Regions from separate parts of the Streptomyces sp. NPDC050548 genome, predicted to be linked through region 1. Evidence: riboswitches for the same ligand, from Rfam matches in the RefSeq annotation. Region 1 holds a riboswitch; each other region holds the start of a gene.

Region 1 (7,255 bases):
ACTCGGTGGCCGCGTCCTGGATCATCTTCCAGCCCTGGTCGTAGGCGATCACCTTCGAGGCGTACAGCGCCTGTTCCACCTGGGCGGTGAAGCGGTCGGCCTCGGTGCGGCTGAGCGGGGGAGTGGTGCCGCCGGGCAGCCCGCGGTAGGCGGCGCGCAGGTCCGCCTGGCTGGAGGAGGCGCGGGCGAAGGTGGCCTGGGCGATCGCGGTGACCGGCGAACCCAGCTCCAGCGCGGTCTGCACGGTCCAGCGCCCGGTGCCCTTCTGGCCCGCCGCGTCCTTGACGATGTCGACGAACGCCCCGCCGGTCTCCGCGTCCGTGTGCGCGAGGACCTCGGCGGTGATCTCGATGAGGTAGGAGCCGAGCCGTCCCTCGTTCCAGCGGCGGAAGATGTCCGCGATCTCGGCGGGGGTGTAGCCGCCGACCTGGCGCAGCAGGTCGTAGGCCTCGGCGATGAGCTGCATGTCGGCGTACTCGATGCCGTTGTGCACCATCTTCACGAAGTGCCCGGCGCCGTCCGTGCCGATGTGCGTGGAACAGGGCTCCCCGTCGACCTTCGCGCTGACCGACTCGAACATCGGGCCCAGCACGGCGTACGACTCCGCAGAGCCGCCGGGCATGATCGACGGCCCGTTCAGCGCGCCCTCCTCGCCGCCGGAGACCCCGGCGCCGACGAAGTGCAGTCCCTGTTCGCGCAGGGCGGCCTCACGGCGGCGGGTGTCGGCGAAGTGCGCGTTGCCGCCGTCGATGATCATGTCGCCGGGCTCCATCAGCGCGGCGAACTCGTCGATCACGGCGTCGGTGGCCGGACCGGCCTGCACCATGATCATCAGGCGGCGGGGGCGTTCGAGAGCGGCCACGAACTCCTGTGCCGTCTCGGCCGGGACGAAGGCACCCTCGTCGCCGTACTCCTTCATCAACTCGTGGGTGCGGTGCGGCGACCGGTTGTGGACGGCGACCGTGTAGCCGTTGCGGGCGAAGTTGCGGGCCAGATTGCGGCCCATCACACCCAGGCCGGTGACGCCGATCTGCGCGGTGGCGTCGGCGGCTGGGCTGTTCGGTGCGGATGCGTTCATGGGGTGCCTGTTCTCCGAATTGGTGACGTGGCGGGTCGGCGCGGGGCGCCCATGACCGCTGGTACGTGCGCGATCGCGGATTGACTCGAAATTCCGCGTGATTGGGAGCGATCTTGCCGACCGCCGCACGGCGCGTTCCGCCGGATGCGAAGATCGCTCCCCTGGAAGGGAGCGGCCATGGGTGACATACGGGTGCGGTGCGCGACGTTCAACGTGCTGCACGGCCAGCTGATCCGGCCGGACGGCCACCCGGCCGCCGGCCGCCCCGAGGACCCCTCGGCACCCCTCGCCGAAGCCGTCGCGTCCCTGGACGTCGACGTGCTGGCCCTCCAGGAGGTCGACCGCTTCCAGGAACGCTCCGGCCGCCTCGACCAGGCGGCGGTCGCCGCCGCGGCGCTGGGCGCCCGCGACTGGCGCTACGCGACGGCCCTGCACAGCCGTTTCGTACCGGACCGTGGCTGGGTCACCGACCCGTCCCAACCCGCGCTGCGCGTCCACGGCCCCGCAGCCCTTGAGCCCGAACTCCCTTCCCAGGGCGTCGCGTTGCTGTCCCGGCTGCCGGTCCGCGAATGGCGGTCCCTACGGCTGTCCCCGGGCCCGCTGGCCGTGCCGTTGCGCGTCGCCGGGCGGGCCGCTCCGGTACTGGCCCGGGATCAGCCACGGGCCGCGCTGGCCGCCGTACTGGAAGGCCCGCAGGGGCCGTTCACCGCCGTGGCCGTGCATCTCTCGTTCGTGCCGGGCTGGAACATCGGCCAACTCCGCACCGTGCGCCGCTGGATCGCGGAGCTGCCCCAACCCCGGGTGCTGATGGGCGACTTCAACCTCTTCGGCGCTCTTCCCCGGATCACTCTGAACGCGACCGCGCCGCGTGGCTGGCGGAGTGCGGCCCGGCGGGCGACCTTCCCCTCGCACCGGCCGCTCGTCCAGCTCGACCACATCATGACGACGGGGCTCGCCGCGGACGCCGTGGGGGCGGTGGGCGCGCCGAGGGTGGAGATCTCCGATCACCGGCCGCTGGTGGTGGAGCTCTCGCTGTGAGTCAGTTCCACAGGGGGTAGGTCACGGTGTGCTGGAACTTGTCCGGCCGCGCTCCGGGGTACGTCAGGGTGATCTCGCCGTACTGCCGCAGCTGCGGATGCCGCTTCCAGGTCTGTGCGGAGTCGAGCCGCACGGTCACCGGGAAGGAGTGGAACTTGCCCGCCGCGCAATAGGGTTTGCAGTCGTTCACCCAGTTGACGCCCGTGGCCGTCGCGGAGTTGGCGTTCCAGGCGGTCCAACGCAGCGACGCCAGGCGGCTGTTGCCGTCGCCGCAGGCGAGCATGAAGTCGGCGGGACGCACCTCGGGATGCCAGAGGCAGTCGACCAGCACGGGGACCGCGGGCTGCCGCTGGGCGACCGGTTGCGCGTGCACCGTCGCCGGGGCCGCGGACGAGGTGCCCACGGCCGGCGCCAGCAGAGCGGCCGCACAGACCGTGACGACTCCGACCATGGTGTGTTTGTACATGTCCGCTCCCGGCCGCCCGTTCGTACCCGTCACTCCGCACCCGCACCGGCGGTGGACCCGCCTGCAGGGACACGGTCGTCGTCCGTCTCTCGTTCGACGCTACGACCGTGTCCTGGGTTCCACCACTCGTACAGAGCAACGACGCGGCCCGCCGGGAGTAGCGGGACGCATGTGACCCATTGGCTCAGGCGGGTCGTACGGCGCCCCGGATGGCGGCGGAACCGGCGTAGAAGATCGACTCCTCGCGTATCGGCGTGCCGGGGCTCGGCGCGTGGATCATCAGGCCGTTGCCGGTGTAGAGGCCGACGTGGTCGATGCTGTCGTAGAAGAAGATCAGGTCGCCGGCGCGGATGTCCGTGAGCGGGACGAGGGCGCCCGCGCCGGACTGTTCCTGGGCGGTGCGGGGGAGCAGGACTCCCGCCGCCTTCCAGGCGGCCTGGGTGAGGCTGGAGCAGTCGTACGCGTCCGGTCCCGCAGCGCCCCACAGGCAGGGCCTGCCGATCTGTGCGCGGGCGAAGGCGAGCGCGGTGGCGGTCTTGCTCTGGGCGCCGGCGTCCGGTGTGGTCGCGGTGGGCACGACTGCGGTGGGCGCGGGGCTCATGGCCGGGGCCGGAGGGAGCGGGACTTCGGGGGCCATGGCCGGAGGGGCGGGGGGCGCGGGCGCGACGGACGGGGCCGCGGCGAAGGAGACCTCGGGGGCGGGGGCGGCCGGCTGCCACTCCTGCTGCGGCGGGCGCCAGGACGGTTCCGGTGCGGGCTGCCAGTCGGGCCGGGCCGCGGGCTGCTGGGGGATGAGAGGTATTTGCCCGGTGGACCAAGCTGGTTGCTCGGCTACTGCGGGCATCTGTCCGGTGGACCAAGCTGGTTGCTCGGCTACTGCGGGCATCTGTCCGGTGGACCAAGCCGGTTGCTCGGTCACCGCGGGCATCTGGCCCGTGGACCACGTCTGTTGCTCGGTCACTGCCGGGAACTGGCCGGTGGACCACGGCTGTTGTTGGGTCACCGCGGGCATCTGCCCTGTCGCCCAGGTCTGTTGCTCGGTCACCATGGGCATCTGCCCGGTGGACCATGTGGTCTCCGGGGCGGACCAGGCCGTCTCCGGGGGTGGCCAGGTGGCGCCCGTCGGCGCGGTCTCGGTGCGCGGTGCGCCGATGGACGGGAGCAGGTCCAGGCTCGCGGTGAGCGGGTCGAAGGCCGGTGCCGGGGCGGTCGCGAACTGCTGCGGTGCCATGACGCGCGCGGGCGGCACGTCGACAGCGGGGGCGGGCGGTACCGGCGGCAGGTCGAGAATGGTCGCCGGAGGCATCTGCGACATCTGGGCCTGTGCCATCTGTGCGATCTGCGCGATCTGAGACATCTGCGGCACCTGAGACATCTGCGGCACCTGAGATATCTGCGGCACCTGAGATATCTGCGGCACCTGAGACATCTGCGCCTGAGGTGCCTGCGTCTGTGACATCTGCGGCATCTGTGCCATCACAGGAGACTGCTGTGTCTGCTGTGTCTGCTGTGTCTCCTGTGCGGCGGGAGGCAGCGCGGCGATGGGTGCTGCGGTCAACTCCGCTGCGGGGCCCATGAGTTGCGGGGCGGTGGACTCCGGTGCGGCGGTGGTCCCCATGGTCAGTTCGGCCACGGCGCGGCCGGGCTGCGCTTCGAGTTCGCGGCCGGTGCTCTGGGGCTCGGGACGTCGCTCGGACCGCTCGGGGCGGGATTCGGCCGGGCGGGCCGGGGTCCTGCCGGGCGGCAGCATCGCCGGTACGGTCGGGCCCAGTTGGGTGCGGGCGCGGTCGAACAGCTGCCGGGTGACGGCTTCGACGGCGGGGTCGGAAGGACGTGACGCGCTGGAGCGGGACTCGACACGCTTGCGCGGTTTCCCGGACATCGCACGTGTGGCGTTGTAGGTTCCGGAGTCCGTCTCGGCCCGGTCGTAAAGAGAGTTGATCCGCCGCTGGACTTCGTCGCGGGTGGGTCGGTCGTCCACGGTGGGGCCACTGCCTCCGGTGCGCGTGCGTCGTTCTGCCGGCATGGCAGACGTGCTCCTTCCGCTTCGCGCCTACCGGGTTAGCTGTCGGGTTCGGGCGTCGATCACGGAAGGTTTGCCCTACGGTCCTTGCCCTGAAGGGCAGTTGGACCGATTCACCCCAAGTTCGGTTGGGTCCCCGGCTCCGGCTGTCGCGAGCGACACGCCGGACTCGGCGCAAGCCGTGCGGCCCGGCGCCGATCGCCGGAGTAGGTCGTACGGCCTGACGCCAACTTAGCCAACGTGTGTGCCTCGTGTGAAGGTTGAAGCGCGATATGTCCGATACGTATTTGTGACCTTTACCTCGCCCTGGTGTGTCGAGGGGTCAGGGGCCCGTCGGGGCGGGTGATCCATAAGAGGTCGCTATGAATTTCTGGGACGGTTGAACACACCGGGACCGGGCTCCGTATTGGGTCGGGGGATTTCCATGCCGGGACGAGCCGGGCCGACCGATACGTGTAGGAGCAACTTCCTTGGCACGCAACACGCGCAGACGCCCCACAGGCGCACGACGCGCGACGATGGCAGCAGTCGCCCTGATGCTGGGCGGCGGAGGACTGATGGCGGCGAACGTCTACGCGTCGGCGTCCGAAGGTGGTTGGGGCGGTGACTCCGCCCAACAAGGGTCTCCGGACGCGGCATCGCGAGGCGCGACGATCGACTGCCCGGACATCGGTACCCAGTTGACGACGGTGCCCGACGAGGCGAAGACCGACGTCGACAAGGAACTCGCGAATCTGGACCAGCAGATAACCGAGGCCTACCAGAAACTTCAGGACTCCAGGGAGTCCATCCGCCAGGACGCCTCCTTCGCCGACAACGCGATCATGAATCCGTTGAAGGAGAAGCGGGCCGCGACCATCGGGCGGATCGACGACGCGATCGCACGCGTCGGGGACCGACCGGAAGGACTCGACGCGCTCGCCGCCTGCACCCTGATCGCGCCCACGAACGAGAACGGCGACCAGGGCGACCAGGACGGCAACGGCGACGACCAGAGCGCCAGTGCCAGTGCCAGTGCCAGCACCGGAGACCAGGGCGGCCAGGGACAGCAGGGTCAGCAGGGCCAGCAGCAGTCCACCAACGGGCCCGTCGCCTCGGACTACGCGGACATCACCTCCGTACAGCCGAATGTGAACGCTCCGCAGGAGCAGGCCGATGCCTCCCGGGGCACGTTCGTCACCGCCTGCGGGGTGAACGAGAACGGCCTGTTCAACTCCGACAACGTGATCGTCGCGCCCGGTGTCACCAACGGCGCCCACCACTTCCACGACTACATCGGCAACCAGTCCAACAACGCCTTCGCCAGCGACCAGGACCTCGCGAACGCCGACACCAGCTGCGAGAACCCGGGCGACAAGTCCACCTACTACTGGCCCGTGCTGCGCCTGCAGAACGGCAAGCAGGAGCGGGACGCCGACAAGCCCGGCGGCGGCACCGAGGGCAATACCGGTGAGATCGTCACGGCCAAGCAGGTCACCCTGACCTTCGAGGGCAACCCGCAGAGCAAGGTCGTCGCGATGCCGCGCCTCCTGCGCATCATCACCGGCGACGCGAAGGCCTTCGTCAACGGCCCGGCCAACGCCAACGCCTCCTGGAGCTGTACCGGGTTCGAGGACCGGCAGCTCAAGGACAAGTACCCGCTGTGCCCGTCCGGAAGTGACGTCGTGCGCACCTTCAAGTTCCAGAGCTGCTGGGACGGCCGCAACATCGACAGCGCCAACCACCGCACCCATGTGGCCTTCGAGGCCGCCGACGGCGCCTGCCCGGCCGGCTTCAAGGCCATCCCGCAGCTGGTGCAGCGGATCGTCTACGCCGTCGACGCGCCGAGCCTCCAGGACGGCGGCAAGACGAGCCCGCTGTTCGCGGTGGACTCCTTCCCGGAGCAGCAGCACAAGCCCGTCACCGACCACGGCGACTTCATCAACGTCTTCTCCGAGAGCCTGATGAACGACATGGTCACCTGCATCAACAGCGGCGAGAAGTGCGGCGCCGGCACGGACAACGACCCCGGAACGGGCGGCGGTTCGGGCTCCGGCGGGGGCGACGGCTCGGGTACGGCCGGTGGCTCGGGTTCGGGTGACGGATCCGGTACGGGCGGCGGTTCGGGTGAGCCGCAAGAGTCTCCCACGGCCACTGAATCCGCTACGGCGACGCCCACCGAGACCGCGTCCGACGAGCCCGCCGGAAACGGTGGCAACGACGGGAACGGCGGAAACAACGGCGACAACGGAGGGACCGGCGGAAGCGACGACCAGCCCACCGCCGAGCCCGAGACCAGCGCGCCGGACACCCAGACCACCGACCCCGGAGATCTGACGACCGCCGTGTCCGTCCCCAAGGCCGACACGAAGACCGAAGGGTCCAAGTCGACGGAGACGCAGGGGAGTTCGGACGACCAGACCGGCGGTCAGGTCGGCAGCCCCGTGGCGACACCGCCCGCCTCGTCCTCGGGCGGGGAGAGCTACGCCGCCGTAGGCCCGAACCAGCCGCAGGCTCAGGGCGGCCTGGCGGAGACCGGCGCGAACCTGTGGCCGGCGGCAGCCGGAGCGCTGCTGCTCGTCGCCGGATTCGTCGTGCTGTACCGGGGCAAGCGCAGCACTCGCTGACACCCCGCTCGGCTGTGACCGACAACGGCCCGGCCGCCCTCACC
Region 2 (7,255 bases), on a different contig from region 1:
CAACCGGCACGCCCGCTCCCTGAGCACCGGACGGTCGGACTCGGTGGCGTTCCTCCTCACCGAGCCGCAGGAGAAGTTCTTCGAGGACCCCAACTTCAATGTCCTGCTGCGGGGTTGCACCGAACACCTGGCCCGCCACGACATCCCCCTGCTCCTGATGCTGGCCTCGTCCAGGGACGACCGCCGCCGCCTCACGAGGTACATCACCTCGGGCCACGTGGACGGCGTACTCCTCGTCTCCAACCACAGCGGCGACCCGGTCGCGGCCGAACTCCGCGACGCCGGCATCCCGTTGGTGGCCTGCGGCAAACCGCTCGGCCCCGCCTCCAAGTACAGCTACGTGGCCGCGGCCGACCGCGACGGCGCCCAGGAAATGGTCCGCCACCTCATCTCCCGCGGCAGACGCCGCATCGCCATGGTCACCGGCCCGCTGGACGCCCCCGGCGGCCCCGACCGTCTGGCCGGCTACCGGGACGTCCTCACCGAGGCAGGCCTCCCGCACGACCCGACCCTCGTGGTCGAGGGCGACTACCGCCGCGCGGGAGGCGAGGAAGCGGCCCGCAGACTCCTGGCTCAAGCCCCCGACATAGACGCGGTGTTCGTGGCGTCGGACCTGATGGCCCTCGGAGTCGTCAACACCCTTCAACAATCCGGCCGTTCGGTCCCGGATGACATCGCTGTCGGAGGCTTCGACGACTCGGCGGCGGCCACGGCGATCACCCCGGCCCTCACGACCATGCGCCAGCCCTACGACCGCATCAGCGCCGAGATGGTCCGCATGCTGCTCGCGCAGATCGCCGGCGAGGACACGGCGGGCGTGATCCTGCCCACCGAACTGGTGATCCGGGAGTCGGCATAACCGCCGTAACTGTCAAACCAACCGGAACTCGGGTCAACGGATGTGAAGGCAGCGGCCGTCCGGTTCGTGTCGAGTCGGTGGGGCGTTCCATCCGTATTCTCTGATCATGGCCGCACCCCTCGCATATGCACTGATCGCCACCGACCTGGACGGGACGCTGCTGCGCGGCGACGACACGCTTTCCGACCGGTCCCGCATCGCACTCGCGAGGGCGGCGGCGGCCGGCGCCCGGCACCTGGTCGTCACCGGCAGGCCCGCCCCGAGAGTGCGCCCGCTCCTCGAAGACCTCGGCAGCAGGGGGCTCGCGGTGTGCGGACAGGGCGCGCAGTTGTACGACGCCGGCGCGGACCGGCTGCTCTGGTCGGTCACCCTGGACAGGGAGTTGGCGGAGACCGCGCTCGGCAAGATCGAGGCGGAAGTGGGCCAGGTGTACGCGGCGGTCGACCAGGACGGGGTGGACGGCCTCACCCTCATCGAGCCCGGCTACCTGATGCCACACCCCACGCTTCCCGCGGTGCGGGTCGGCAGACGCGACGACTTGTGGTCCGAACCGATCAGCAAGGTGTTGCTCCGTCACCCGGCCCTGGAGGACGACGAGTTGGCGTCCACGGCGCGTTCGGTGGTCGGTTCCCTGGCCTCGGTCACCATGTCGGGCCCCGGCACCGTCGAACTCCAGCCACTCGGCATCACCAAGGCGACGGGCCTCGCCCTGGCGGCCCGCCACTTGGGCCTGACCCCGTCCGACACCATCGCCTTCGGCGACATGCCGAACGACATCCCGATGTTCGACTGGGCGGCCCACGGAGTGGCGATGGCCAACGCCCACCCCGAACTCAAGGCGGTGGCCGACGAGGTGACGTCCTCGAACGAGGACGACGGAATCGCGCTGGTCCTGGAAAGACTCCTCAGCTGAAGAGTCTTTTAGGGGCGCGGGGCTGTGTCAATTTGCGGCTCCGCCGCGCGGGCGCGACCAGCCACGACGGCGGTGCCACTCAAAACACAACCCGTCATGGCTGGTCCCACGTTTCTAGTAAGCCCCGTACACGTTGTCGATCGACCCATAAACCGCCGCAGCGTAATTGCAAGCAGCCGTGATGTTCGCAACCGGGTCATACGGATCGAACGAAGTCCCGGCAACGTGATACGCGTTGAACGTCGGGTCGATCACCTGGAGCAGCCCCTTGGACGGCGTACCCGCCGCCGCGTTGGAGTCCCAGTTGTTGATCGCGTACGGGTTCCCGGACGACTCACGGATCACGTTGCGGTAGATCCCGTTGTACGTCCCCGGAATCCCCTTCTGCGCCATGATCGCGAGCGACTCACGGATCCACCCGTCAAGGGTGTTGGGGTACCCGGCGACCGTGGTCGACGAGGTCGTCGCGGCCGACGCGGTGGTCGCCCCCACGACGGGCAGGGCGAGGATCGCGACACCGGTACCGGCGACAACGACACGGCGGACAAGGCGGGCGCGGCGGGACTGAGCGGATGCAGGCATGACGAGGTTCCTCTCCGTCGCCTGCGAGGTGAGCTGTCGGGTTCGGGCTGGGAGGTGCCCGGCCACGCCCTCACGGACGTGACTTAACCCCGAGCCGTCCCGGTCGTGGTGACCGGTCCGGCGACTTACCTGGGTCCCCCGCTCCTGCCGTGCGAGAAGTTCGTGACTGGGATGCCGGGCGGCGGCAGGATTCGGCGTTCCGCTCGACAGGCCCGGAAACTATGCGAGAGCACATGTCCGGAACAAGTGGCGGAATCACACCTAACCCCTATTGACCTTGGTCTGAGGCGTATGGGGCACTTGATCCTTTGCGTAAGCCAAGGTTCAACTGTCAATAACCGCAAGGGGAAACGTAAAAACACAGGACCACAGGTCACGCACAGAAATACGTGACCCAACTCACGGCAGGATGAAGAGCGGCAAATCGGGCATTCAGCCTCAACTGGCAGTTCTCGGAACCTTTTTCTCCCAAGTGCGGTGGAAGATCACCTCGTCGCCCTCGGTGCAGATCACCTCGTTCGAGGTAATAAAGTCCGTTTCGTCGCAAGTAATCTCCGACCGCGTCTGCACGGTCGTGTCCCATCCGAGCTCCGGCCGATGCAGCCGGATCGTCCAGTCGGACCGCGTACGGGCGGACAACGGATCCGACTCGTCGATCGTGTACGTCTCCAGCGCGTCCTCGGTGAACTCAAGCCCGTCCGGATACACACGCGTGCCCCCGTACCGGGGATCCACCTCCAGCCGCCACTCGCCCTTCGCCACATCCCGCACGACCAGCCGCTCGGGCCGCGGCTCGTCCAGCGTGGCCGGGTAGTTGACCCCGATGGGCGCGGCCTCCTCGGGCTCGTCGAACCTAATGGCAGGCCCCAACTCCTGCTCCCGAACGGGGAGTTCCATCGCACTCCCCTCCGGATCCAGCGTGAACCCCGCCCCCGACTCCGGCTGCGGCCAGATCCACGGCCAGTACGCCGACGACACGGCGAGCCGGATGCGATGCCCCGGCGGAAAGGCGTGCCCGATGGCGTTCAGCTCGAAGGTCACGTCCTCCGTGGCACCCGGCGTCCACGGCACCGCCAAGTCCCGCCCGTACCGGGCCGACAGGTTCAGCACACCCCGGGTGACCAGCGTCGAGGAACCGTCCGGAGCGACATCGCACAGCCGCGCGATCACCTGCCCGCGCGGCACACCGCAGGTCAGCCGCAGCCGCACCCTCGGCCGCCCCAGCACCCATGTGTCGGCCGGCACCTCGAACTCGAAGCACGCCGACCGCGCGTCCTCGTCCCGCTGGTCCGGCGGCAGATCGGCGTCGTTCCCGAACGGGAAGAAACGGCCCGCGTCCACACCGGTGTGCATGGGGGAACGGACAAGGACGGGCGCGCCCCGGAGGCCGTACGTCGTCGTCTTCACGTGCGGCGAGGGCCACGCGGGCTCGCCGACCCAACGGCCCGGCAGGGTGTCGTAGACCGTGGCCGGAGGATGCGATTCGCTGACGTAGGCGCGCAGGAGCGGATCGGTGGCCACCCCCGTGTCCTCGCCCTTCAGCCAGTGGTCCCACCAGCGCAGCGTCTCCTGGAGGAAGCCGATCGCGGGTCCTGGCGGCAGCCCCCGGTCCGGGTACTGGTGGGACCACGGGCCGATCAATCCGCGCACCCGCTCCGGCGGGAGGTGCTGGACGAGCCGTAGGACCGTGTCGCGGTACGGGTCGTGCCAGCCGCCCACCGCGAGGACGGCGGCGTTGATCGCGCCGTAGTCCTCGCAGACGCTGCCGTGCTTCCAGTAGTCGTCACGGAGCTGGTGGGCGAGCCAGGTGTGGATGAACGGGTCGATCTGTTCGAGGCGCTTGAGCCACATGTCGCGCCAGACCAGGCCCGCGTACTCGGGGTCCGGCGGGCGCGCGACGAAGGCGAGCATGGTGGCCGCCCAGGCGTGCAGGTCGACGGCGAGGGCCGAACCGCCCATGTAGTGCACGTCGTTGTCGTAGCGGTCGTCGGTCGAGCAGACGGTGACGATCGCCTTCAGGGGTTCGGGGGCGAGGGCGGCGATCTGGAGGGAGTTGAAGCCGCCCCAGGAGATCCCGAACATGCCGACCTTGCCCGTGCACCAGGGCTGCGCGGCAAGCCAGTTGACGACCTCGACGCCGTCGGCCAGCTCCTGGGCGTCGTACTCGTCGCCGGGCGCGCCCTCGCTGTTGCCGTGGCCCCGGACGTCCACGCGGACGGAGGCGTAGCCGTGGCCCGCGTACCAGGGGTGGCGTTGGGCGTCCCGTGGCGCGGTCCAGTCGGTCAGGCGGTACGGGAGGTATTCGAGGAGCGCCGGTACGGGTTCGTCCGTCAGCGGGCGCCACACGCGCGCGTAGAGGCGTGTTCCGTCCGCGAGAGGGATGCGGATGTCCTCGTGGGCCGTCTCGTGGGGGAAGGACGTACGGATGCGCATGGGGACCCCTGGGTTCAGTGGACCGGGTGCATGGTGCGGCGCAGCCAGGGCGCGGCGGCCATCACCGCGAGGCCCGCGGCCACCGCGAGCGCGCCGTTGACGCCGAAGTAGGCCGGTTTGGAGACGTCGTCGTAGAGCTTCACCGTCTGGGCCTGGATGCCGTTCGCGAGGGCGAGGGACAGGAACCAGAGGGACATGGTCTGGCTGGAGAACGCGGCCGGGGCGAGCTTGGTGGTGGCCGACATGCCCGAGGTCTCCAGGAGGATGTCGCCGAGGCCGAGCAGGAAGTACGAGCCGACGATCCACCAGGCCGACATGCGGTAGGCGTCGCCGCTGTGCCCGCTGGTCGGCAGCACCATCAGCAGGAAGGAGAGGCCCCCGAGGACGACCCCGATCGCGATCTTGTTGGAGGCATGCGGCTGGTTGCGGCCCATGCGGACCCAGACCGCGGCGACCACGGGCGCGAGCCCGACCTCGAAGGCGCCGAGCGCGCTCGCGTACCAGCTCGCGGGGAAGTCGAAGCCCAGGATGGTCGTCTCGGCGTTCGACGCGGCCAGCAGCATCATCGTCGAATAGGCCTGGAAGAGAATGAAGTTGAAGACCGTGGAGGCCAGGAACAGCACGATGTACGGGCGCAGTCGGCCGCGTTCCTCGGGGGTCACGCGCGGGCTCGCGAACATCACCGCGAAGTACACGACGGGCGCGATCACCGAGATGACTGTCAGCAGGTCGACGAAACGGCCCATGGTGAGCCATCCGGCGAGGGCCAGGCCGGTCGCGAGCACGGCGGCCACCAGGATGCCTACGACGATCAGCCGCACCGCGCGGCGCAGCGCGTCCGGTGCGAGTGCGAACTCGGCGGTGTTCTTGCGGCCTGCGAGGTGACGGCGTCCGGCGACGTACTGGATCAGTCCGAAGGTCATGCCGATCGCGGCGGCCGAGAAGCCCCAGTGCCAGCCCTCGTGGTCGCCGAGCCAGCCGGTGATCAGCGGGCCCGCGAAGGCGCCGATGTTGATCGCCATGTAATAGAGCGCGAAACCGGCGTCCCGGCGGTCGTCGTCGGTGCGGTAGAGCTTGCCGACCATGGTGGCCACGTTGGGCTTGAGGAGGCCGGTGCCGGCGCTGATGAGGCCGAGGCCCACCCAGGTCATCGTGCCTGTGGGGACCGCCATCGCGTAGTGCCCGCAGGCGATGAGGATCCCGCCCCACAGGACCGCGCGGTACGAGCCGAGGATGCGGTCGGCGAGCCAGCCGCCCGCGACCGAGACGAGATAGACCAGGGTTCCGTAGGCTGCGGATACGGATGCGGCCGTTCCGGACGACATGCCCATGCCGCCGTGCGCGACGGTATCCGCGAAGTAGAGGACGAGGATGGCCTGCATGCCCAGGAACGAGAAACGCTCCCAGACCTCAAGACCGGAGAGCGTGAGCAGGCCCTTGGGCTGGCCGAGGAAGGCGTGGTCGTCCTCGGGCGGCGGCCGGCCGCCGGGCTCGGCTTCGAGTGCGGTTCGGGACACCATCCGCGGCTTCCACCTAAATAGATAGTTATCCGTTCATATCAGGTGATCAAAAACATACCGGTCGTGATCCGATACCGCCCGGCCTGGACTGTGGTGGGTGGCACCTGTGATCGAAAGCCGACCGGATACGCTGACTTGAGTGAAGGCAGCGACCTATCGACAATCCGTGTGACCGCCCAGGGACACCAGCAGACAGGAGACCCCTCGTGACCGTCGTCGGGCCGTTCGGGCTGAGCGTGCGGGACCAGGCTCTGGAAGCCGATGTCCAGGCCGGAATGGCGGCAGTCGAGGAGGGTCTGCTCGAAGCCACCAAGAGCGAGGTGCCCTTCATCACGGAGGCCGCCCAGCATCTCGTGCGCGCGGGCGGGAAGCGGTTCAGGCCGCTCCTCGTCATGCTCGCCGCACAGTTCGGCGATCCCTACGCGCCGGGTGTCGTGCCCTCGGCCGTCGTCGTCGAGCTGACCCATCTCGCCACGCTCTACCACGACGACGTGATGGACGAGGCCGCCGTGCGCCGGGGCGTGGAGAGCGCCAACACCCGCTGGGGCAACTCGGTCGCGGTCCTCACCGGCGACTTCCTCTTCGCGCGCGCGTCGCACACCCTGGCCGACCTCGGCCCCGAGGCGGTGCGCGTGCAGGCCGAGGCGTTCGAGCGTCTGGTCACCGGCCAGATCCTGGAGACCGCGGGCCCCTCCGACGGGCGCGATCCGGTCGAGCACTACCTCGACGTGCTCGGCGGCAAGACCGGCTCCCTGGTCGCGGTCGCCTGCCGGTTCGGCGCGATGATGTCCGGCTGCGACGAGACCGTCGTCGACGTCCTCACCCAGTACGGCGAGCGGCTCGGCGTCGCCTTCCAGCTCGCCGACGACGTCCTGGACATCGCCTCCGACGGCCACGAGTCCGGCAAGACCCCCGGCACCGACCTGCGCGAGGGCATCCCCACCCTCC
Region 3 (7,255 bases), on a different contig from region 1:
GAACGGCCCGCGTACTCCGCCGCGTCGTCGAGGATCTCCTCGATGCGGAGCAGCTGGTTGTACTTGGCGACGCGGTCCGAGCGGGCCGGGGCGCCGGTCTTGATCTGGCCGCAGTTCACCGCGACGGCGAGGTCGGCGATGGTGACGTCCTCGGTCTCGCCGGAGCGGTGGGACATCATGCACTTGAAGCCGTTGCGCTGGGCCATCTCGACGGCGTCCAGGGTCTCGGTCAGCGAGCCGATCTGGTTCACCTTGACGAGCAGGGCGTTGGCGGCGCCCTCCTCGATGCCGCGGGCGAGGCGCTCGGGGTTGGTGACGAAGAGGTCGTCGCCGACGATCTGGACCTTCTCGCCGATGCGGTCGGTGATGACCTTCCAGCCGGCCCAGTCGTCCTCGTACAGCGGGTCCTCGATGGAGACGAGCGGGTACGCGGAGACGAGCTCCTCGTAGTACTCGGTCATCTCGGCGGCCGAGCGGGACTTGCCCTCGAACTCGTACTTGCCGTCCTTGTAGAACTCGGACGCGGCGACGTCGAGCGCGAGCGCGATCTGCTCGCCGGGGATGTAACCGGCCTGCTTGATGGCCTCGACGATGAGGTCGAGGGCGGCGCGGTTGGACTCCAGGTTCGGGGCGAAGCCGCCCTCGTCGCCGAGGCCGGTGGACAGGCCCTTGGTCTTCAGCACCTTCTTGAGGGTGTGGTAGACCTCGGCGCCCCAGCGCAGCGCCTCGGAGAAGGACTCCGCGCCGATCGGGGCGATCATGAACTCCTGGATGTCCACGTTCGAGTCGGCGTGCGAGCCGCCGTTCAGGATGTTCATCATCGGAACGGGCAGCAGGTGCGCGTTCGGTCCGCCCAGGTAGCGGAAGAGGGGGAGGTCGGACGCCTCGGAGGCGGCGTGCGCGACGGCGAGGGAGACGCCGAGGATGGCGTTGGCGCCGAGGGAACCCTTGTTGTCGGTGGCGTCCAGGTCGAACATCGCCTGGTCGATCAGGCGCTGCTCGGTGGCGTCGTAGCCGACCAGCTCCGGGCCGATCTGCTCGATGACGGCGAGTACGGCCTTCTCGACACCCTTGCCGCCGTAGCGGTTGGGGTCGCCGTCACGCAGCTCGATGGCTTCGAAGGCACCCGTGGAGGCGCCGGAGGGAACGGCGGCACGACCCGTGCTGCCGTCGTCGAGGCCGACCTCGACCTCGACCGTGGGGTTGCCTCGGGAGTCCAGGATTTCCCGGGCTACGACGACGTCGATGGACGGCACGAGCATCTCCTTCTTGGGGTCTGACGCGGCTACGGCAACACCGCAGCGGCTCTGCGAGACGAGCCTAACCGGCTCGGGGCGATTGGCCATCCGGTCGGCCGCCTGATGGACAGAACCGAGAGTAAATTGTTTCCGAACGGAACAAAAAGGTTCCCTGAAGCGGAAACAAAAAGCCCCGCCCCGGTGCGTACGGGGGAACACGCACCGGAGCGGGGAGCCCGTGGGGGACGGGGGTGACCCTCACGAGGTCTCCATGATGGAGTCCACGGATGTGAGGGCGCTGTGGTTCAGCTGAGTGCTACTTAAGGTGCAGCTGCTGACCCGGGAAGATGACGTCCGCGTCGTCGATGATGTCCTTGTTCAGCTTGAACAGCTGCTGCCAGCCGCCCTTGACCTTGTGCTTCTCGGCGATGCTGCTGAGGCTGTCGCCCTTGACGACCTTGTACTCGCCGTCGCCCTTCTTGACCTTCTTGCCGGTCGGGGTGGTGACGGTCTTCTTGGCGGCCGGACGCTCGGCGGAGCGGGAGGCGGTCGTGTTGGACGTGGAGCGCTCGGTGGTGCTCTTGGAGGAGCTGTTCGAGCTGCTCGACGAGCTGGAGCTGCCGCCGGAGTACGTGGCACTCGACAGGCCGGTGCCGCAGACGGGCCAGGCACCCTTGCCCTGGGAGGCGAGAACCTTCTCGGCCACGGCTATCTGCTGCGACTTGGAGGCCTGGTTGGCGGTGGAGGCGTAGGCGGTGCCGCCGTACGCGGCCCACGTCGAGGCGGAGAACTGCAGGCCGCCGTAGTAGCCGTTGCCGGTGTTGATCGACCAGTTGCCGCCGGACTCGCAGCTGGCGACCGTGTCCCACTCCGAGGCGGTGGCGGCGGAGGCGGTGCCGGTCGCCATGAGCGGGGCGGCGATGGCGACGCCGGTCACGCCGGCGAGCGTGGCGACGCGGGTGGCCTTGGACGGACGGCGGTGCTTGCCCTTGCTGGAAAACAGCATGGAAGATCCCAATCCCCTCACCGACGCCTACGAGGTGAGCTGTCGGGTTCGGGCCGTGTGAGTTGCCCGGCCACGCACCTCGCGGTGCGCGACTTAACCCCAAGCCGGTTCCGGTCGTCTCTCGACTCCCGGGCCCGGCACTTACCTTGGGTCCCCCGCTCCTGCCTACGGCGCTTGACGCGACGACTGTTCCCGGAGGCCGCTGGCAGGACTCGGCGTGTGCGGCAGCCGGGGCTCGTGGTGACGAGCGGCCTTGACCGTAGACAGGGAATCGGCGGAATTTCAAAGACGATCAGGGCTTCTGAGACTCATCCCACACTTTCACCAAAGCGGACATTCGACGCGAAGCGTGACGTGAACTCCCGCTGCTTTGCTGCTACTTTCCGCCCGTTTCAGCACTGACGTCCAAGGTCTGACCGGCGACGACAGCGGACGGATCGGCGCCTATCACCTTTTTGTTCTCGGCGTAGAGCGCGCGCCATCCGCCGTCGAAGTCAAGGGAGTCGGCGATGGACGCGAGGGAGTCGCCGGCACGGACGGTGTACGTCTCGGGCGTCACGCTCTCCTCGGCGCTCGCTCCGCGATGCTTGCCGGTGCTCTGCTGCTCGACACCTTCATCGGCGGAGTCGCCGAGCGCGCCGGTGTCGACGAGGCTCCACTTGCCCACCGCCTGCTCCGAGTTGTCCGATTCGTCGAGTTTCGGGGAGGCGCTGGCCGAGCTGTCGTCCACCGAAGGGGTGGTGGACTTGTCGGACTTGGTGGGGTTGTCCGTCGCGGAGGGTGTCGGACTCTGCGAGTCGGACGAGGTCGGCTCCGCGTTTCCGGAGTTGGACAAGCCGAACGATCCGGAGGCATCGGAAGAGTCCGAGGAGCCGGAGGAGTCGGAGGAACCCGAAGAACCCGGTGAGTCCGTCGCGCCGGTCGACGGCGAGTCGCTCGCGAGGCCGGTGTCGACGTTCGTCGAACCCGAGGTCGTGGTGAGGCCGGCGACCAGCGCGCAGGTGATCCACTCGGAGGTGCCCTTGGCGTCGAGGATCTTCTCGGCGACGGCTATCTGCTGGGAGCGGCTGGCGAGGTCGGCGGTGGGGGCGTAGTCCTGGCCGCCGTACTTGTTCCAGTCGTCCTGGGTCAGCTGCAGCCCGCCGTAGTGGCCGTTGCCGCTGTTCTCGCTCCAGGAGCCGCCCGTCTCGCACTGGGCCACCTTGTCCCAGGTGGTGCCGTCGGCGGCGTTCGCGGCGGCGGCGCCGAGGAGCGGGATGGCGATGGCGGAGCCGGTCACGCCGGCCGCGACGAGGATTGCCGGAGCCTGACGGGGGCGACGGTGACGACCGTTCCCGGAGAGCATGCGGAGGCCTTTCGCGTGACGACTGGAGGGAGCGCGCGACGGGTGCTGCGGGGCGCCGCGCTGATATTCGAACGTAGCCGCAGTCGATCACTTGTCACAAGTTAATGCCACGTAGATCACGTGAAGATCACAGACTTGAGGAACTGTCACCTTCGGGTTTACGGGGCGAGATGGCCTGTTCGGTCCGGGTTTACGGGTTTGGTGTGGTCGCTCCGGGAGTGAACTCCACTGGCAGCGTGCGCAGTCCGCGCATGATGAGCCCACCGCGCCAGCGCAAGTCCGCCGGATCCGCCGCGAGTTGGAGGTCGGGGAGGCGGGTGAGGAGGGTGGCGAGCGCGGTCTGTCCCTCCAGGCGGGCGAGCGGGGCGCCGAGGCAGTAGTGGATGCCGTGGCCGTAACCCAGGTGTTGATTGTCACGCCGTCCGAGATCGAGGACGTCGGGATCGGCGAACCGCTCCGGATCGCGGTCCGCCGCGGCCAGGACGACCAGTACGGGATCGCCGACCGCGATGTCCTGCCCGCCGAGGGTCACGGGGCGGGTGGCGAACCGCCAGGTCGCCAGCTCCACCGGGCCGTCGTAGCGCAGGAGTTCCTCGACGCCGGTTTCGAGGAGGTCGTGTTCGCCCGCGGCGAGGGACTTCTCCAGGCGGGCGCGCTGCTCGGGGTGGGTGAGGAGGGCGTACGTGCCGTTGCCGATGAGGTTGACGGTCGTCTCGAAGCCGGCGAACAGCAGGATGAAGGCCATCGCCGCGGCCTCGTTCTCGGTGAGGTGCTCGCCCTGGTCGGAGGCGCGGATGAGGGCGGAGATGAGGTCTTCGCCGGGCAGCGGGTCCGGGCTGTCGGGGAGGGCCGCGCGCTTGCGGTGGATGAGGTCGGCGAGATAGCCGCGCATCTTCTTCACGGACCGCGCGACTCCGCCTCGCGGCCCGCCCCCGTGCCGGATCATCATGCCCGCCCAGTCCCGGAAGTCGTCCTGGTCCTCGCGGGGGACGCCGAGCAGATCGCAGATGGCGTAGATGGGGAGCGGGAAGGCGAAGTCGTGGATGAGGTCGGCGGAGCCGCTCCCCGCGAACCGGTCGATGAGCTGGTCCGTCAACTCCTGCACCCGGGGCGCGAATTCGGCCACCCGGCGGGGTGTGAACGCCTTGCTGACCAGCCGTCGGAGCCGGGTGTGGTCCGGCGGGTCGATGTTGAGGAGATGCGTCATCAACTCGGCCTTGCGCTCACCCGGGATACCGGTTTTGCCCTTGGCGTGCGCCGGTTCGTCGTGATGCGCGGGGTTCTTGGACAGCCGCGGGTCGGCGAGCGCCTGCTTGGCATCGGCGTACCGGGTGACCAGCCAGGCCTCCACCCCGCTGGGCAGTCGTGTCCTGTGCACGGGGGCGTGCTCACGGAGCCAGGCGTAGGCGGGGTAGGGGTCGGTGGCGAACTCCCAGGTGAAGAGTTCGGGGGCGGAGGAGTCGGGGTGCGGCTGGTCTGTCACTCCTTGACGGTATCCGGGGCGGGGGCACGCTCCACGAGGGCAGTGCGGGCGGCGGGGTGTCCGCCGAGGACTCCCCGGACACCCTGTTGCGTCACACCTCGCCGCCGCCCCCTTCAACTCCCGTGATCGCATCCCGATAAGCCCGCCCCGCCGCCCGCAGGGCCGCCTCCGGATCCACGCCCTCGGCCTCGGCACGCACCGCCAGCGCGAGCAGCTCGTAGCCGATGCCGTCGTCCCCCTTCGGCAACGGCACCTCAAGTCCCGCCGTCCGCACGCGTGATGCCAGCTTCGCCGCGAGGGCGAGGCCGGGCTGGCCCATGGGGACGCCCTCGGTGATAGAGGTGCGGCGCTTCTCCTCCGCCTTCGTGCGCAGCCAATGTGCCTTCACCTCCTCGGGAGTTGACGCGGTCTCGTCGCCGAAGACGTGCGGGTGGCGGTGGATCAGCTTGGTGACGATGCCGGCGGCCACGTCGTCGATGGAGAAGGGGGTGTCGGGGTCCTCCTCCGCGATGCGGGCGTGGAAGACGACCTGGAGGAGGACGTCTCCCAACTCCTCGCGCAGTTCGTCGCGGTCGCCCTCCTCGATCGCCTCGACGAGTTCGTACGCCTCCTCGATGCCGTACTTCGCCAGGCCCTTGTGCGTCTGCTGGGAGGACCACGGGCACTCGACCCGGATGCGGTCCATGACCTGGACGAGGTCGAGGAGGCGGGCGCCCGGGAGGTCGTAGGAGGCGGGGAGGAGTTCCAGCTCGGGCATCTGCACGCGGCCGGAGCCGGCGAGGCGGGCCAGGCCGTCGGTCAGCGCCGGTTCGCCCTCGCCCGTGGCCACGATCACCACCGTATGACCGCCCTCGCAGGCGGCGACCAGTTCCTCGGCGGTCGGGGACGCCTCGACGACGGTTATGCCGGCCTCGCTCAGATACGGCAGCTGCGGATGCGCGGCGTCCGCGCACAGCACGCGGTCCGCGGTGCGCAGCGCCTCCCAGGCGGGCCAGGACAGCAGGCCGGGGGCGACACGGTGGCTGGTGGTGAGCAGGACGATACGGCCGGGAGCGGGCGGACTCTCGGGACCGGGGCTGGTTGCGTTCACACACCGAACGTAACTCACGCCGCCGACAGCCCCACGAGTTGTCCACAGGGCGGTGGGCGGCCCTGCGGACGCCGTGTCCGCCGTACCGTTACGCCGACTGCTGTGTCAGCGCCGCCGTGACCTCGCGTACCCACGGTGTCTTGGCGTCGACGCGGCTGCTCTTCTCCACGTCCCAGGTGCCGTAGCGCGGGTTGAGGTCGACGTGGAGTTCCTTGGAGGCGGTCGACAGGGCCTTCCAGAAGGCGGGCTGGCTAGTGTCGGTGCCGAGCTTCGCGGCGAGTTTGCGGCCCTCCACCTGGAGGCGGAGGTTGTCGTCGAGGCGCTGCGGGGGGACGCCGTACTGCGCGAGCCAGGTCGCTTCCAGGGCCTTGGAGCCGCCCGCCTGCTGGGCGAGGGCGGCCCGCATGTCCTGGATGTCCTTGCGGGTGACGTTGACGTCGGCGTCCTGTGCGGCGCGGTGCACGACCTGGTCGAAGACCATGCCGTAGAGCGTCTCGCGGGTGAGGCCGCCGGTGGTGGCGATGGCCCGCGTGTACTGTGCCTGGTCCTGGACGGCCGCCCGCTGTGCCACGCGCACCTCGTTGACCCGGCTCTGCAACTGCGCGACGGTGATGCGCTGCCCGCCGACGACGGCCGCCGCGCCGGGATGCGCTTCGCTTCCGCAGGCGGTCAGGGCGGGGGCCGCGGCGGCGATCACGGCGGTGAGGACGAGCGCGGTGCGACGGCGGCGGTGCAAGGGAGCCTCCCGAGGAGATTGTGCGACGGTGCACAAAGTCTTGCGGTGATCGATGTTAGGCAGTGGGTCGCCTGTGGCCAACCCATTCGACCAACGATTCACGAGGACTTCGGGCACCGGCACGTACCGGCACGCACGCGTGCGCTACTCCAGGGCGTCCACCGCTCGTTCCACGGCCGCGGTGACCGCCGCGCGGAGGCCGTCGCCGAGGGGGACCCAGGACACGTTCGTGCCGGTCCTGTCCGCGCTGCCGCCGCCGCTGCCCACGAGCACGAAGCCGACATTCGCGTACCGCCCCGTCGTCTCCTGCACCGCCTTCACCTCGACGCCGCCCACCGCGAGGACGACCTCGCAGGA

Evidence for each region. A riboswitch is a leader RNA that binds a small molecule or an ion and turns the genes downstream of it on or off. The one in region 1 is predicted to bind cyclic di-AMP.
Region 2: linked by a shared signal. The riboswitch ahead of ACIBJH_RS23445 (transglycosylase SLT domain-containing protein) and the one ahead of ACIBJH_RS27510 (NlpC/P60 family protein) in region 1 are both predicted to bind cyclic di-AMP.
Region 3: linked by a shared signal. The riboswitch ahead of ACIBJH_RS03720 (transglycosylase family protein) and the one ahead of ACIBJH_RS27510 (NlpC/P60 family protein) in region 1 are both predicted to bind cyclic di-AMP.

The regions. Positions count from the first base shown of each region.
Region 1 covers NZ_JBITGV010000010.1:253,806-261,060, forward strand. Annotated here, with positions in the region: gene gndA (NADP-dependent phosphogluconate dehydrogenase) at 1-1,078, opposite strand, end outside; gene ACIBJH_RS27500 (endonuclease/exonuclease/phosphatase family protein) at 1,256-2,116, shown strand; gene ACIBJH_RS27505 (hypothetical protein) at 2,118-2,582, opposite strand; gene ACIBJH_RS27510 (NlpC/P60 family protein) at 2,767-4,608, opposite strand; cyclic di-AMP (ydaO/yuaA leader) riboswitch at 4,617-4,790, opposite strand; gene ACIBJH_RS27515 (DUF1996 domain-containing protein) at 5,124-7,211, shown strand.
Region 2 covers NZ_JBITGV010000008.1:220,389-227,643, forward strand. Annotated here, with positions in the region: gene ACIBJH_RS23435 (LacI family DNA-binding transcriptional regulator) at 1-859, shown strand, start outside; gene ACIBJH_RS23440 (HAD family hydrolase) at 966-1,772, shown strand; gene ACIBJH_RS23445 (transglycosylase SLT domain-containing protein) at 1,887-2,354, opposite strand; cyclic di-AMP (ydaO/yuaA leader) riboswitch at 2,360-2,561, opposite strand; gene ACIBJH_RS23450 (CocE/NonD family hydrolase) at 2,793-4,787, opposite strand; gene ACIBJH_RS23455 (peptide MFS transporter) at 4,802-6,307, opposite strand; gene ACIBJH_RS23460 (polyprenyl synthetase family protein) at 6,514-7,255, shown strand, end outside.
Region 3 covers NZ_JBITGV010000001.1:792,799-800,053, forward strand. Annotated here, with positions in the region: gene eno (phosphopyruvate hydratase) at 1-1,262, opposite strand, end outside; gene ACIBJH_RS03720 (transglycosylase family protein) at 1,555-2,244, opposite strand; cyclic di-AMP (ydaO/yuaA leader) riboswitch at 2,254-2,427, opposite strand; gene ACIBJH_RS03725 (transglycosylase family protein) at 2,621-3,589, opposite strand; gene ACIBJH_RS03730 (cytochrome P450) at 3,780-5,072, opposite strand; gene ACIBJH_RS03735 (nucleoside triphosphate pyrophosphohydrolase) at 5,164-6,162, opposite strand; gene ACIBJH_RS03740 (SurA N-terminal domain-containing protein) at 6,251-6,898, opposite strand; gene ACIBJH_RS03745 (hypothetical protein) at 7,043-7,255, opposite strand, start outside.